Regions from separate parts of the Weizmannia sp. FSL K6-0777 genome, predicted to be linked through region 1. Evidence: riboswitches for the same ligand, from Rfam matches in the RefSeq annotation. Region 1 holds a riboswitch; the other holds the start of a gene.
What was found. Region 1 has a riboswitch for cyclic di-GMP ahead of NST70_RS01590 (GGDEF domain-containing protein). Riboswitches for the same ligand answer to the same signal wherever they lie in the genome.

Region 2: linked by a shared signal. The riboswitch ahead of NST70_RS13415 (hypothetical protein) and the one ahead of NST70_RS01590 (GGDEF domain-containing protein) in region 1 are both predicted to bind cyclic di-GMP.

The regions. Positions count from the first base shown of each region.
Region 1 is NZ_CP151971.1:312,650-320,283, reverse strand. Features, by position in the region: gene NST70_RS01600 (EamA family transporter) at 143-1,078, shown strand; gene NST70_RS01595 (hypothetical protein) at 1,203-1,427, shown strand; gene NST70_RS01590 (GGDEF domain-containing protein) at 1,719-2,759, opposite strand; cyclic di-GMP riboswitch class I at 2,838-2,923, opposite strand; gene NST70_RS01585 (long-chain-fatty-acid--CoA ligase) at 3,407-4,999, opposite strand; gene NST70_RS01580 (glycerol dehydrogenase) at 5,232-6,335, shown strand; gene NST70_RS01575 (YbaK/EbsC family protein) at 7,061-7,591, opposite strand.
Region 2 is NZ_CP151971.1:2,788,178-2,795,811, reverse strand. Features, by position in the region: gene NST70_RS13425 (replication-associated recombination protein A) at 1-1,048, opposite strand, end outside; gene NST70_RS13420 (transposase family protein) at 1,833-3,143, shown strand; cyclic di-GMP riboswitch class I at 3,447-3,531, shown strand; gene NST70_RS13415 (hypothetical protein) at 3,631-3,990, shown strand; gene NST70_RS13410 (3-oxoacyl-[acyl-carrier-protein] synthase III C-terminal domain-containing protein) at 4,017-5,015, shown strand; gene NST70_RS13405 (methyl-accepting chemotaxis protein) at 5,053-6,312, shown strand; gene mutM (bifunctional DNA-formamidopyrimidine glycosylase/DNA-(apurinic or apyrimidinic site) lyase) at 6,672-7,475, shown strand; gene NST70_RS13395 (S4 domain-containing protein) at 7,519-7,634, opposite strand, start outside.

The sequences.
Region 1 (7,634 bases):
TATTATAGTGGGAGGTGCTGTTTGTGCGTCTGTATCTTGATCTGTTTGAAAATGACCAGCCTGTTCGTTCCTGATGCGGGGGACGAACAGCCGCTTCAAAACCCCCGTCTGGCTGTTAGATAAAAAATAAAGACGGAGGTTGATGACTGTGAAAAACAAATGGGCAGGTGCACTTTGCCTCGCACTTGCATCCGGCATCTGGGGCGGGATGTATGTGGTCAGTAAATATGTCTTAAACTTCGTACCGCCGCTTACGCTTTTATGGCTGCGGTATATGATCGGTTTTGCCGCACTGTACGCGATATTGCATGCCGGCAGAAAGAAAAAGGAAAAGGTAAGCCTTACAAAAAAAGACTGGCTGCTGCTCGCCTGGATCGGGTTTATCGGCTATTTTGCATCCGTTGCCATGCAGTTTATCGGGACGCAAAAAGCGGACGCCCATACCGGCGCGATCATTACATCCGCTTCTCCGGTTTTTATCGTGATATTCGCGCGCTTCATTTTAAAAGAAAAATTGACCGCGCGCAAAATACTGGCGCTGATTACCGCATCCGCGGGCGTTGTCATCGTGATCGGCTGGGACATTCACGTGCAAACCTATTTTTGGGGCAGCCTGATTCTGGCTGGAGCGATGATTACATGGGCACTTCTGTCCGTTTATGTAAAAGTGGCTTCCTGGAAAATGGATTCGTTAACCATTACAACATATGCCATTTTGTTCGGGCTGCTGTTTACAACGCCTTTTGCCGCCCGCGAAGCCATGATGGCCTGGCCTGTATCATCGGGCGGTTTTTGGGGGATGGCAGGTATTTTGTATCTCGGCGTCATCTCTACAGCCGGCGCTTTCTTCTTGTGGAACAAAGGGCTTGAAATGGTAGAGGCCGGCAGCGGGTCACTGTTTATGTTTTTGCAGCCTGTCACTGGCTCTTTTCTCGGCTGGCTTTTGCTCCATGAAAGCCTGAACGGCCGCTTCTTTCTCGGCGGCGCCCTGATTCTGGCTGCAATTGCCATTTCGTTGCTCCCAGAAAGGATGCGCCTCGCACCCCGGATGGAAACGCCAAAAAATATATCGGATTAAAATAGCATCATAAGGCAAGGCCTGTCGCACCGGTCTTGCTTTTTTGTTTCTTTTTTTGCAAATTTGCAGGAATTTTTGCCGCTTTTATCGAAAAGGGAATAAAAAGGTTCCGGGAGGCAGAACAATGGATCGGTACAGTTGCTTGGCATATCTTTTGTTTCAAACGGATGATAACACGGTAAAAGAAGCGGCAATCCGCCTCGTACAGGGCAGCCTTACGCTCGAGGAGGCAAAAAGCGACAGCACGCTCAAGCCGTATTTGGAAGCCTGTGAAAAACGGCTGAACATACAGCCACCGGATGCCGAGCAGGTTTATGCATTTATGGAAAATTATATATACGCCGTATAAAAAGCATCTGGCAGGGCAAACCGGCGAACTTCTAAATGGCAGTCCCCGCTTAGGCTCCGCAAGCGGAAGTGTGCCGCCGCAAACGTATGCCCTGCCTCGCGTAGTGATTTTGCAAATTTTGAGGTTCGTCCGCGGTTATAGGCACTCTCCATGCCAAATCGCATACCCCAGTTTATGAGCAGCAAGTCTGTTAATTAAATGGACTACCGCTGTCATACGGTTTTTTGATTGCAAACCCGCCAGCTAAAATGTTCGCCACATGCAATGAAGAAAATCCGCCTTTTCCCTGCCTTACAGCACCGTAATCCGGTTTCTGCCCTGACCCTTCGACTTGTACAGCCCTTCGTCCACCCGCCTTACAATGGTTTCTGCTGTATCCCCCGGTGTATATGCAGTCACACCGAAACTTGCGGACAGCTTTCCCGCATGCCCAAATGAATGGCGGCTAATGCTTGCTTTCAAATATTCCGCCAGTTCCTCTGCCTGGGGCAATTCATCCTTTGTAATGATGATGAATTCTTCACCGCCCCAGCGTCCGATGTAATCATTCGCTGAAATCACCCGGGAGGAAAGACGGACAAATTCCTTCAGCACCTCATCTCCTGTCTGGTGCCCGAACTGGTCATTCACCTGTTTAAAATAGTCGATATCGAAAAAAATCACGGAAAATGATGTGCCGGTTTTGTCCGCGTGTTTAACCGCAGCATCCAGCCATGCCTGCACCTGGCGTCGGTTGGCAATCCCGGTCAAAATGTCCGAATAAGCCTTTTTCTTTTCCTCTTCCAATTCTCTAAATACTTTTAAGAGATAATGAGAAATGCAAAAGATGGCGATATAGACGAGATTGGCAAGGTAAAAGATCAGCATGGATATTTTATAGTCAAAGGAAAAATGGCGGAACCGCGGCATTCCGATCAGAAGCGTAGTCACGAACAAAGCGAGCGAATAAATGATCCCGTTCCGCTTTTTCAACGTGATAAAAATATAGAGAAATAGAAGCGGGCTCCAAATGATCGAAATTCCGATGGCTCCCTCTTTTCCCGGAACCATGTATTGAAAAACACAGTCCATCACGATGGCAAGATAATAAACCGTGAGGATCACGAGATTCACATAGTCAAACAAGCGGAAATAACGCTTGAAAACCATGCAGATGAGAAACAGAGCGTTCCAGGCAATCAGGATCCGCGTCGTGGCGAGATAAAATAAAGCTGTACGGGTGCCTGTGTGAGGGACCAAATTGTAAATCGCAAGGGCAGCGATCAAAAGCGGGCTGATCCAAAGATAAAGGATTCTTTTAAAATCTTCCAATGTCTCGATTTTCCTGCCCATTTCCGCCCCGCCTTTCTGATCAATCTCCGGGGAACTTGCAAACGAAAACAAAGGCCAAACTTCGGCTTTTCACTGCGCATTAGCAACTGGCTGGCATGGTTAGAAAACCGGTAGCCCCTGTAGTTTTGCGTCTCCATTTTTCAATGGATTTGCCCCTTTGATATAGGTCTTTTATCCTATTATACTGTATTTCTGTCCAAAAGAAACCATCAGTCAAAGGATAAGAAAGGGCAATTCGGTTAAAATTTGCCGTCTGCAGCTGCTGAAATCGTTTATGGCGATTCCTCCAACGCCCCCCGCCTCATCGCTGAAGCAAGGGGCATGGATGTGAAATGTTTTCCTCTGTTTTACGCCGAAATGTAACGCGTTGTCCTGTGCTTTTCGGCGGCCTTGCGTTTTGCCGGATCTGTTTCAGACATGTTCATTAGGGCTTGCTGAGTAAGCAAAATTTCTAAATTGGAAAGGAGGCTGACAACTTTATTCAAAATTTAAATGCAAGCGTTTTATAAAAAATCGAGGGAAAAGCTTGCACTCGAAAGCTGATTCAACGTATTAGAGAAGACAGAATCACGCATTGTCGTAGATAGATTCTTCTGAGCTTGCTGATCAATTGGGACAAACGCAGAATCGGATTCGTTCAGCAAGCCCTAATTTACAAACCGCTCTGTTTTCCCGAGCTTTTCCCAGTATTCATTGCGCAGGCGGACTTTCTGGATTTTGCCAGATGCCGTTTTCGGCAACTCATCCACAAATGTCACACCCGTCACGGCTTTGAAATGGGCAAGCCTTTCCCTTGAAAAACGGATGATGTCTTCTTCTGTTGCGGCCGCATCTGCTTTCCGGACGACAAACGCATGCGGGGTCTCCCCCCATTTTTCATGTGGAACAGCAATCACCGCTGCTTCAAGGACAGCCGGATGCTCATACAGCACTCCTTCCACTTCTATAGAGGATATATTCTCTCCGCCACTGATAATAATGTCTTTTTTACGGTCGACGATATCGATATAGCCGTATTCATCAACGGTCGCCATATCCCCTGTATAGAGCCGCCCGTTCCGGATCGTTTTCATCGTTTCTTCCGGGTTTTTCCAGTATCCGAGCATAACACCATGGCCTCTTACCGTGACCTCGCCGATTTCTTTCCCGTCATGGGCCACTTCTTCGTCATTTTCCCGTAAAACCCGGACATCGCTTCCGATCATCGGAAACCCGGCTTTCGCCCGCAACCGCAATTGTGTATCACGGTCCAGCCCGCCAAGCTGCGAACGAATGACAGATACAAGGGTGAGCGGTGTTGACTCCGTCATGCCGTACACCTGGATGAATTCCCAGCCGAGTTCTTTTTCCACGCGTTCCACAAATGCGGGCGGCGGTGCAGCTCCGGCGATGACAACACGCACGTCCTGTTCAATAGCGGGATGGTGTTCCGCGTTGTACTGCAACAGGCTGTTCAGCACAGTTGGCGCCATATGCACCACCGTCACATTATGCCTGATGATTTCCGTGAAAATGGCTTCCGCCGACGGTTTGCGGAGGCAGACATGGGTCGCCCCGTTTGCTGTATAGTAAAACGGCGAGCCCCATCCGTTTACATGGAACATCGGGAGCACATGCAAATAGACATCGCGGTCCGTAACGCGCAAATGGTGCATCGCGCTTAATGCATGCAAATAATTATTACGGTGGGTAAGCATCACGCCCTTAGGATTTCCGGTCGTCCCGCTCGTATAAAGCAGGCTGCACACATCGTTTTCATCGAGGCCGGCACGCGGGAACGGATCCGGCGGAAATCTGTCCAGCCAGCGGTCATAATCAATTTCAGCACAGTCATCCTCTTTATAGTGGATAATAATTTGCTCCACCGTTTCAAGCTCATCCTTTACCGGCTCGATCAAATGGTACATCTCCTGGTCCACAAACAATACTTTCGATCCGCTGTGATTTAAAATAAACCGGTAGTCTTCCGGGGTCAGCCGGATATTCAGCGGCACCATCACCGCCCCCAGCTGGAAAATCCCGTAAAAGCCTTCCAGCATTTCCACTGTATTCGGCGCGAGATAGGCCACCCGATCCCCTTTTTCAATGCCAAGATTTTTTAACCCGTACGACAGCCGGTTCACCCTTCCGTTCAGCTCCCGGTATGTAAACGCCCGGTCCCCGCAATACACCGCTGTTTTCCCGCCGTACAAAAGCACCGCGCGATCCAGAAATTCCGTCAACACCAATGGCACGTTCATGGACTCCCCTCCCATTTTCATTTTCTCCCTGTTTCCCCTTGCTGTTTAAAAACCAGCACTGTTGTATAACAATATTATAAAATTTTTTGAACGCGTTTTCAATCATCATATTTATTTGTTTTTTTATAACATCGGATGATCTTATTTTCACATCTTTTACCTTGGTTTCCGCTTACATTTTTAATATAATGAGAGTGTAGAAAGAAAAAAATTTTAGGAGGCAGTACATGTTATGAAAATTCCTGTAAAATCCGTTACATCGCCGAAAAAGTTTATCGTAGGGAACGGCCTGCTTGCCAATTTATATGCGTACATAAAAGATTTGGGCGACAATGCCTATGTGATTTGTGACGAATTCATCCTCGGCCGCGCAAAAGAAGAAGCCGGAAAATCTGTCCGGGAAGGCGGCGGGAAAGCAACTTTCGAACAGTTCAATTATCAAACCACCCAGGAAGAAGTAGACCGTAACCGCCGGCTTGCACGTGAAGCAGGCGCCAATGTCATTGTCGGCATCGGCGGCGGAAAAACGCTTGATACCGCAAAAGCAACCGCTTATTATGAAAAACTTCCGGTTGTCATTTTTCCGACGATTGCCTCCACTGACGCACCGTGCACGGCCCTTGCCGTTCTTTACAAAGAAGACGGCGCTTTTGACCGTTACTTGTTCCTGCCGAGCAATCCGGATGTCGTGCTCGCAGACACGGAAATTTTAGCTGCAGCACCGGTCCGCTTTTTCGCCGCCGGGATCGGGGACGCGCTTGCCACTTATTTTGAAGCGCGCGCCTGCTACGCGGCAAACGGCGACAACCTTGTTTTAATGAAGCCATCCCTCACCGGCCTGGCCATTGCCCGCACTTGCTACGAAACGATTCTCGAAAACGGCGTAAAAGCAGTGGAAGCCGTGAAAAACAAAGTGCCAACCCGGGCGGTGCAGGATACCATTGAAGCGACCATCTATTTGAGCGGTGTCGGTGCGGAATCCGGCGGTCTTGCCGCAGCACACGCCATCCATAACGGCATGACAGCTGTCCCTGCCCTCCATCGTGCACAGCACGGCGAAAAAGTGACATTTGGCCTGCTCGCACAGCTCGTCCTTGAAAATGCACCGAAAGAAGAGCTTGAAACTGTCATCCGCTTTATCAAAGCAGTCGGCCTGCCGCTGACACTGAAGGACCTCGGCGTTGAAGAATTTGTAGAAGCCGAATGGCGGAAAGTGGCGGAAGATGCCTGTGCCGAGGATGACACAATGGGCAACGAACCATTCCCGGTTACGCCTGAAGATGTGTACAATGCCATTGTTGCCGCCAATGCCATTGCCGAAAAGTACCATGATTAAATCAAAGCAGCATATGTGAATCCATCACAAAAACGACGGGAAAACACGATCGTGTATCCCGCCGTTTTTGTCTATATCATATGAACTTAAGTTAGGACTTGCTGAACAAATCCAATTCTGCGTTTGTGCCCAATTTGTTAGTAATCTCTAGAAAAATTCATCTTTGAAAATGCGATTCTGTCTTCTCTATATATTGAATCCGCTATCAAGCTTTCTTCACATAGAGTACGTCTACGTTAAGGAAGCACGGAAAATTGAAGGTCTTTCTTCACATAGAACGCGTCTACGTTAAGATAGCATGAAAAATTGACGGTCTTTCTTAACATAGAGCCCGTCTACGTTAAGGAAGCACGAAAAAAAGATGACCTTTCTTCACATAGAGCCCGTCTATGTTAAGGAAGCACGGAAAATTGAAGGTCTTTCTTCACATAGAGGGCGTCTACGTTAAGGAAGTACGAAAAATTGACGGCCTTTCTTAACATAGAGCCCGTCTACGTTAAGAAAGCACGAAAAAAAGATGGCCTTCCTTCACATAAGGCGCGTCTACATTAAGAAAGCAAGCAAAAACGAAGGCCTCGCATTAAATTTATGCCAAAGCTGTCAGCATCCTTGCCAAATCTAGGAATTTTGCTTATTCAGGAAGCCCTAATTATATATCAAGCATTTTCCGGCGCGTACCCGGGGCCTCTTTCCATCTCAAAGGCAAGTCTGAAGCGACACGTAGATTATTGCGGATCCGATAAGACACCAGTCCCAGCTACTTGCTGGTAATCTTCCACCGTTTTCCAGCCCTTGCAGACGTCCACCCATTTTTCGGCCTTCCCGTATGTATACAATTCTTCGCAGGTCAATTCAATTGCCGAGTTGCCGCTCCCGCATGCCGGAAATACGGTCGTGAACCGTTTGAGTGAGACGTCCATATAGACCGGCAAATCTTTTTTCAAACCGAACGGGCAGACGCCGCCGACAGCATGGCCGGTATGCTCAAGCGTTTCTTCCGGTGACAGCATCCGCGCTTTCCCGCCGAATGTTTGCCGGAATTTTTTATTGTCGATTTTCGCATCTCCCGCGGCGACAACAAGAAGGGCTTCTTCCTCACCGGTACCCCTGAACGCAAGCGTTTTTGCAATCCGTTCCGGTTCCGTGTCCAGCGCCTCAGCTGCAAGTTCAACCGTCGCACTTGATGACGGCAGGACGCGCACATCTTCTTCCCGGTCCCACTGCTTAAAATAAGCTTTGACATCTTCCAATGACATATGGCGACACTCCTTTTTGTGAAAATTTTTAACCCCATTGTAA
Region 2 (7,634 bases), 1.1 Mb from region 1:
AATATGCTGAATTAGATTTTGGTGCCAGTGAAAGGTAAATGACAGCTTGGGTTAAGTGTACATTACATTCAGGCATACCAATAAATTGACATGCTTGAAAAACAGATACCGCAATTTCTAAAGCCCGATTGTCGGCTAAACCGATATCTTCACTTGCAAATCTGACCAATCTTCGCGCAATAAACAGCGGATCTTCTCCGGCTTCCAACATCCGTGATAACCAATAGACCGCCGCATTCACGTCGCTATTTCGCATCGACTTATGCAAGGCAGAAATAATATTATAATGCTCCTCACCATTTTTGTCGTACAATAATGATTTTCTGTTGATCATTTGGGAAAGGTCTTCTTTCCTGATGATGATGGTATCCTCCTGCTTATGCCCATTTAAAACAGCCATTTCCAGCGTGTTCAACGCAGTACGGGCGTCCCCATCGGAAAATTCTGCAATGGCCAATAAAGTTTGATCTTCAATTTCAATCTTTTGAAGGCCATACCCATGGGGATTTACAATGGCCTGTTTTAATAATTCCACGATTTCACTACTCGTTAATTTATGTAGGACAAAAACCTTAGTCCTCGATAACAAGGCCGAATTGACTTCAAATGACGGATTTTCAGTGGTTGCGCCGATAAGGATAATGCTACCATTCTCCACATACGGTAAAAAGGCATCTTGCTGTGCCTTATTGAATCGGTGGATCTCATCGAGAAACAAAATTGTCTTTTCGCCTAATTGCCGGCGTTCTTCAGCTTCTTTCATAACGTTTCGAATATCTTTAATCCCACTGGTAACAGCACTAAAATTAATAAATTCCGATTGCGTTTGATTTGCAATAATTTTCGCCAATGTTGTCTTGCCTACGCCGGGGGGACCCCAGAAGATCATGGAAGAAAGACGGTCATGTTCAATCATTTCTCTAAGCACTTTTCCTTTACCTATCAGGTGCTTTTGTCCAACGAATTCGTCTAAATTTTTAGGACGTACTCGCGTGGCCAAGGGACGGTTTTGGTCATTGTCGTTCTCAAATAAAGAAGTTTGCCTCAAGGTTACTCCCTCCTTGTAAAAACTTTTCCCATTACGCTTCTTTTTGTCTGCTTATGATCCCGACCAAAATATCTAACTCAATGGTTATTTTAGAATAACCCTGATTCGCAAATGTATCGATTTGTTCCCTGTTCGAGTTCAAGGTCAAAAGCGCCAATTTGATTCATGCTGTTTTGATTAATGTCTTGCTTGGTATAGTGTTGGCAGATAATATCACCAAATGAAAAAGGCGATACCGTTTCATTATTGTTATAGACCTGAATGATGAAAGTAAAACAGAAGCTTAAAATGAAAAGGTGGGCCCCGAACAGCAAAAAAGCCAACCAGAAAGGAGGGCACCTTTAAGGTGAATGATATCACCTCTATCTCAAAAATCAAATATGCGTTGAAACTACAAATTTTAGCAGGCTGCCTCTTTCTGCAGTTTTGGGAAAGGATGAGACCTTCCGGGACTTTGGCTGCTTGGAAAACGACCATGTCATATGAATCTCATTTGAAGTTATCCACAATTTTAAAACTATGAAAGCCGGTTCATTCATTTTTTCAAAAAAATGCGGCAATTATGCTTAATGCAGTCCGAAAAATCAGCTCTGAGGAGTAAAAATTTTTCGTGATAATTTAAATATACCTCCCAAAAAAGCGGCCAAATATGTAATAATTTAAATAATTAGAGCTTGCTGGACGAATATTTTGGTATGGCTTAGTGACAAGTCGAATACAAGCTAAAATTTGATTCGTTCAGCAAGCCCTAATTAAACTTGGCTGTTTTGAGGGGGTTTTTATTTTGGTTACTAGAAAAGAAAAAAGAAATCGTGAAAAAGAAGCAAATTATTTTTTCGAGTTCCTTAAAATTCAGAAGCATTTTTTCAAAGACCTGATGAATAACCTAAAAAAGGTAGCAGACCACCGACATCAAAGCTATATCACTTATGGTCCAGAGGTCCTTTTATTTACGATGATGTTGAAAAATATGACCGGCCTAAAATCCATGAGAAACATGAGTGAGAGTTTTAATAAAGAAGAATGTATTAAAAATGTAGGGAAGGTGTTAGGCTTAGATTCTCTTGAAGAACTTCCACATTATGATACAATTAACGACTTTTTATCTGGCTTAGATGTAAATGAATTAGAAAAAATTAGAACGTATATGATTAAAGAATTATTGAAAAAAAGGTCTCTCGAGTCTTATCGAATTGAAGGAAAGTACTGGGGTGTCATCATTGATGGAACTGGATTACACACCTTTCATGAGAAACATTGTAAACACTGCCTGAGACGGGCATATACAAATAAAGAAACAGGAGAAACGAACGTACTTTATATGCACCATGTACTTGAAGCCAAGCTTGTCGTGGGGGATATGGTCTTCAGTATTGCCTCCGAATTTATCGAAAATGAATCAGAAAATGTTTCTAAGCAAGATTGTGAATTAAAAGCCTTCGACAGGCTGGCAAAGAAAATAAAAAAAATATTTAAAAGACTACCGATTTGTATCTTGGGAGATAGTCTCTATGCATGTGAAACGGTATTTAATCTGTGCAGGGCGCACAAATGGAAATATATATGCAGATTTAAGGAAGGGAGAATTAAAAGTATCTCGACGGAGTTTAAGGCAATAAAAGAGCTGGAACAAAGTAAGGATCAGAATTCATTAGTTTGGGTGAATGATATTGCCTACAAAGACAGAACGGTCAATCTGATGGAGGCCACAATGAAAACAGAGGATGGGAAATCGAAAGAGTATGTATTTATAACGGATATTAAAATCACGAAAAAGAACGTGGAACGACTCATCGCTGCAGGAAGAAGCCGCTGGAAGATTGAAAATCAAGGATTTAACGAACAAAAAAATAATCGTTACAATATAGAACATGCCAATAGCCAAAACTACACAGCCATGAAAAATCATTATTTATTAGTTCAAATAACAGATATTATTAGACAGCTGTTTGAAAAAGGTTCGTCAATCTTAAAAGCACTCAAAAAAACGGCAAAAGAAAAATCCTCAAATCTGTTGGAATCGTTTCGGACACGCATTTTAACAGACGAGGATTTCACCCATTTAAGTAAGCCAATACAAGTAAGGTTTACTTAATGGTTATATTATAGCAAAGGATGTGATGTAAAAAAAGGTTTTTTTGAAGTTATCCACAATTTTAAAAAAGAAATTTGCAAATTCGGCTCTTTTTGACTTTGAAAGCAGAAAAAATAGATGGAAAAATTTTCTAAATGTGGATAAGTCATTTTATCATAAAACATCTAAAAATTGATGAATTTACTCTTCAGAGCTGTCCGAAAAATGATTCTATTGACATACATAATAATATATTTATATAATGATAAAGGCTATGGAAATACTTGGCAGGATTTCCATGCTTTCCGGCAAAATTCCAATAAAAATTGAAAAAGGCAAATTCATCGAAAGGTGGAGACGCAAAGCTAAAGGGACTAAAGTCAGATGACCATGTCAGCCAGTTACCGATTTTACATCAAAAGGACTAATCGGTAGGGGATTAGTCCTTTTTTCGTTGTGCGGATATCAAATGTGAAGAACTTCATTTAACAAGCAGGAGGAAGCAAGGATGGCACAGTTTCAAACAGATAACAAGCATAAAGCTTTTATCATTACATTAGGCGGATTTGCCGCAACAGAAAAGGCATCTACGTTTGTAGACGATTTAAAAAAAGAAGTTTCAAAAATTAATGTGAAAAATTATTCGTTAATTGTGGATTCATCCGATTTAAGGACATTTAAGCCCGAAATTTTGCCGGTGCTTGAAAAGAGCTATGCGTTGTATATGAGTTTAGGATTTAAAAAAATCCTGATGATTACACCGAAAAGGGTGACGCCGCGTTTACAGCTGAAGAGAATCGCGAAAAAAGTGAATTTTACGGGTGAATTTATCAATAGTTTACAAGCGGGATTGGAACTTTCACGTTAAAAACAGCTTGAAGGAGTTAAGTAAAAATGGATTCGAGTGTGACAATAAGAGAAGTCTCTGTCTATCATCCTGAAAAGGTGCGCCATAACGATTATTACCTGGCCCATTTTCGCCAGCAAGGAAAAGATATTACAAGACTTTTGCAAGCGCTTGGCAGAGAAAACAGATACATAGCAGATTATAAAACTGAAACCACTTTAACAATGGCGGTGGAAGCATCAAAGAAAGTGCTGGAAAAAAGCGGGTTGGCCGGCCGGGATCTCGATATGATTGTATTTGTATCAGGGACACCTGAATACTTTTGGCCACCGAATGCGGTTGCCATTCATCAATCTTTGGGCGGAAAAGAAGAAGCTGTTGTTTATGATATGAATGCGGCATGTGTCGGAATGGTGGTAGCAGTGGATCAAGTAAGCCGCAATATGCTCGCAAATCCGCATATCAAGCGTGCGCTTGTCGTGGGCTCCGAGCAAATGCACCGCTTTGCAAACGAGGGGGATGCGGTTACATATGCCAGTTTCGGAGACGGGGCCGCTGCAGTATTGCTGGAAAAAAGCCATCATGTTAAAACAGGGTTTATCGACTCAGCCTATCAAGTGAACACAGAATCAATTGATAAAATTACTTTTCCGGCTTGTGGCGTATCCCAACTGGTTGAGGGAAAAGCCGAACAAAAGAATAGAAAAATAAAATGGGAGAATGTAAACAATGACAATGCTTTTCTGTCTACTGCCGCGCTTGTTGAAAAATTGCTCAGCCGGAATCATTTAACCGCGAAGGATATTCAGGCTTTTTGCTTTTCCCAATTGTCACGGAAAAATATATACAAAATCCAGGAAATCTTCAAAGAAGACATAAGCAAGTTCCCAATTGTGGGCACGGAATATGGCTATACAGGAGCCGCTAGCCCGTTTATGGCTTTTGAACGAGCTGTAAGCACCGGCCGGATAACGAGGGGCAGCTATGCCATATTTTGGTCGGTTGGTGCGGGAACTTCTGCTTGTGCCATGTTGTATAAACATTAAATGTATTGAATCTGTTTCAAATGAAGGGAGCCGTACCATGGGAATTAAAAAATTGTCCAAAGCCATTACAATGGGCCAAATCAAAACCGTTATCCTGCCTTATATTCTCATTGGCATTTTGTTGGTTGGCAGCATGTTCATCATCCCCCAATACTTAACCATTTGGTTTGTGTCTGTTGCCGCAATCCTTTATCTTGGTGTAGGTTTATGGTCATCTTTCCGGTTAACCGGGAAGTTATTAAAAATGAAGCAATACGCTTCCAGCCTGGAGTCGGGAAACCTGGCTGAATCGCTGGAAATTTTAGGTGCAGATGAATTTGGCACGATCTCTAACTTCTTAAATAATGCAACAAGCAATATGCGAAATCTGGTTGGAGATTTAAAAAAAGGAATAGAGCGTGTAGATTCCAATTCAGATGAATTATCGGCAACCATGACGGAACTGTTTTATGTGATGGAAGATGTGAAAGAAACGATAAATGAGATGGAACATGGCGCAATGGAACTAAGTGCAAGTACGCAGCAAATTGGCGCATCTGCTGAACAAATTGAAAGTTCAACGAAGAAATTAGCAGAAAAAGCAAATGAAGGAAAAAACATCGCGCAGGAAATTAAGAAACGCGGGACAAAAGTAAGAGAGGAAGCAACTGAGTCTGCAGGCTCTTCCAATCAAATCTATACGGAAAAAGCGGAAAATATTTTGAAATCCATTCAACAAGCGAAAATCGTCGAGGAAATCAAAATGTTGGCTGATACGATTGGAGACATTGCGAATCAGACCAATCTCCTTGCCTTAAATGCATCGATCGAAGCGGCAAGGGCAGGGGAAGCAGGAAAAGGTTTCTCAGTAGTCGCTCAAGAAATCAGAAAGCTGGCTGAACAATCCACCCAATCGGTTGAAAATATCCGGGTGGTCACTAGCCAGGTCCAGCAAGCCTTTTCAAACCTTATTCATCATTCAAAAGAAATACTGGACTATGTGGACACAAAAGTGAACCCCGACTATGAAAAGATGGTCCGTATAGGGGAACAGTATGAACACGATGCGGAATTTTTAGACCGTATGTCGCTTGAAATCGCCCAGGCTTCGAATGACATGGCAAACGCAATTGAGGAAGTCAACAAGGCGATACAACATGTATCTTCTACAAGCCAGCAATCCGCTGCAGGTACGGAGGAAATGTCATTTAATATTTCCGAAGTGTCACTGGCAATGAAAGAAACGGCAGAAATGGTAGACCACCAGCATCAATTAGCCCATAAAATAAATGAGTCTCTCCAGAAGTTTAGTTTATAAATAGCAAGTTTCAGCTTATGAAAGAAGTCATGCTGCAGCACGAGGATAAACAGGAAAATTCCGGTTTGTCCCCATGCTGTTTATCGTTAAACACTGCCCTTGTTTTTGCTATATAAAATGAACTTAAGTTTTTGCACTGAGACAAGGTCATCCATTTGCATGATGATTCCTTTTTGCAGCCGGCAACAAAGTAGCAATGTTTAGTTCATTTTATGTATGCTACAAATTTTAATTCCGAAATCCCCGGTTCATTGCATCCCCGCACATTACCAAAGGGCAGGACAGCCAAACCTGATTCATGAATCCCCGCCATTCGGGAAAAACTGTTTAATACAGTTCGCATGAATGGGGGAAACGTGATGCCTGAATTGCCGGAAATGGAGACCTATAAAACATGGCTGGCGTCATTGATTGGCGGCCGGACCATTACAAATGCCATGATTCAGCGGGAAAAATCGATAAATATACCTGCCGGCAAGTTTATAAAGGCAGTGGCCAATCAGAAGATCAAATCGATTTCAAGACGCGCAAAGTATTTAATTTTTCAGCTCGAAAATGGTTCGTGCCTGCTTCTGCATCTGATGCTCGGCGGATGGATGTTTTTTGGCAAAGAGGAAGACAAACCGGACCGGACAATACAAGTCCAACTTTCTTTTGGAGACCGGCACTTGTTTTTCATTGGTTTTCGTTTAGGATACCTGCATCTATTAACACCGGAAGCGGTTCAGACGGCGTTTGAAAAAATCGGCCCCGAACCGCTTGATCCCCATTTTACATTAGCTGCTTTTCAACAACGGATGCAACAAAGAAGAGGCATTCTTAAAACAGTACTAACCAATCAAGAAGTGCTGGCCGGGATTGGAAACCGGTATTCCGATGAAATGCTATGGCACGCGCAGTTGCGGCCGGATCAAAAAGCAGGTCATCTTGACAATCAGCAACTCGCCCGTTTGTATGAGTCGATCCGGTTTATCCTTCATAAAGGGATTGAGCAGGGAGGTTATATGGAACATCCGCTGCACGTGGGAGATGGCAAAACGGGACGCTATCAAATGTACGTTCACGGCAGAGAAAATGAGCCATGCCCGCGATGCAGCTCCCCTATTAGGAAAGAAGAAATTTCTTCACATAAGACTTATTTTTGTCCACGTTGTCAGTATTGAAAACGGATCTGCCCCTGCCGCACTTCATTTTCCCAGCTGCCTGTCAGACTTCCCCGGCCTGCAATTTTATAAATTTCCGCTTTCCTACTTGTATGATGAGTCCGTCTGTTACATGAACAGCATCGTGGATATCCTTTACTTTTTCTCCATTTATCCGGA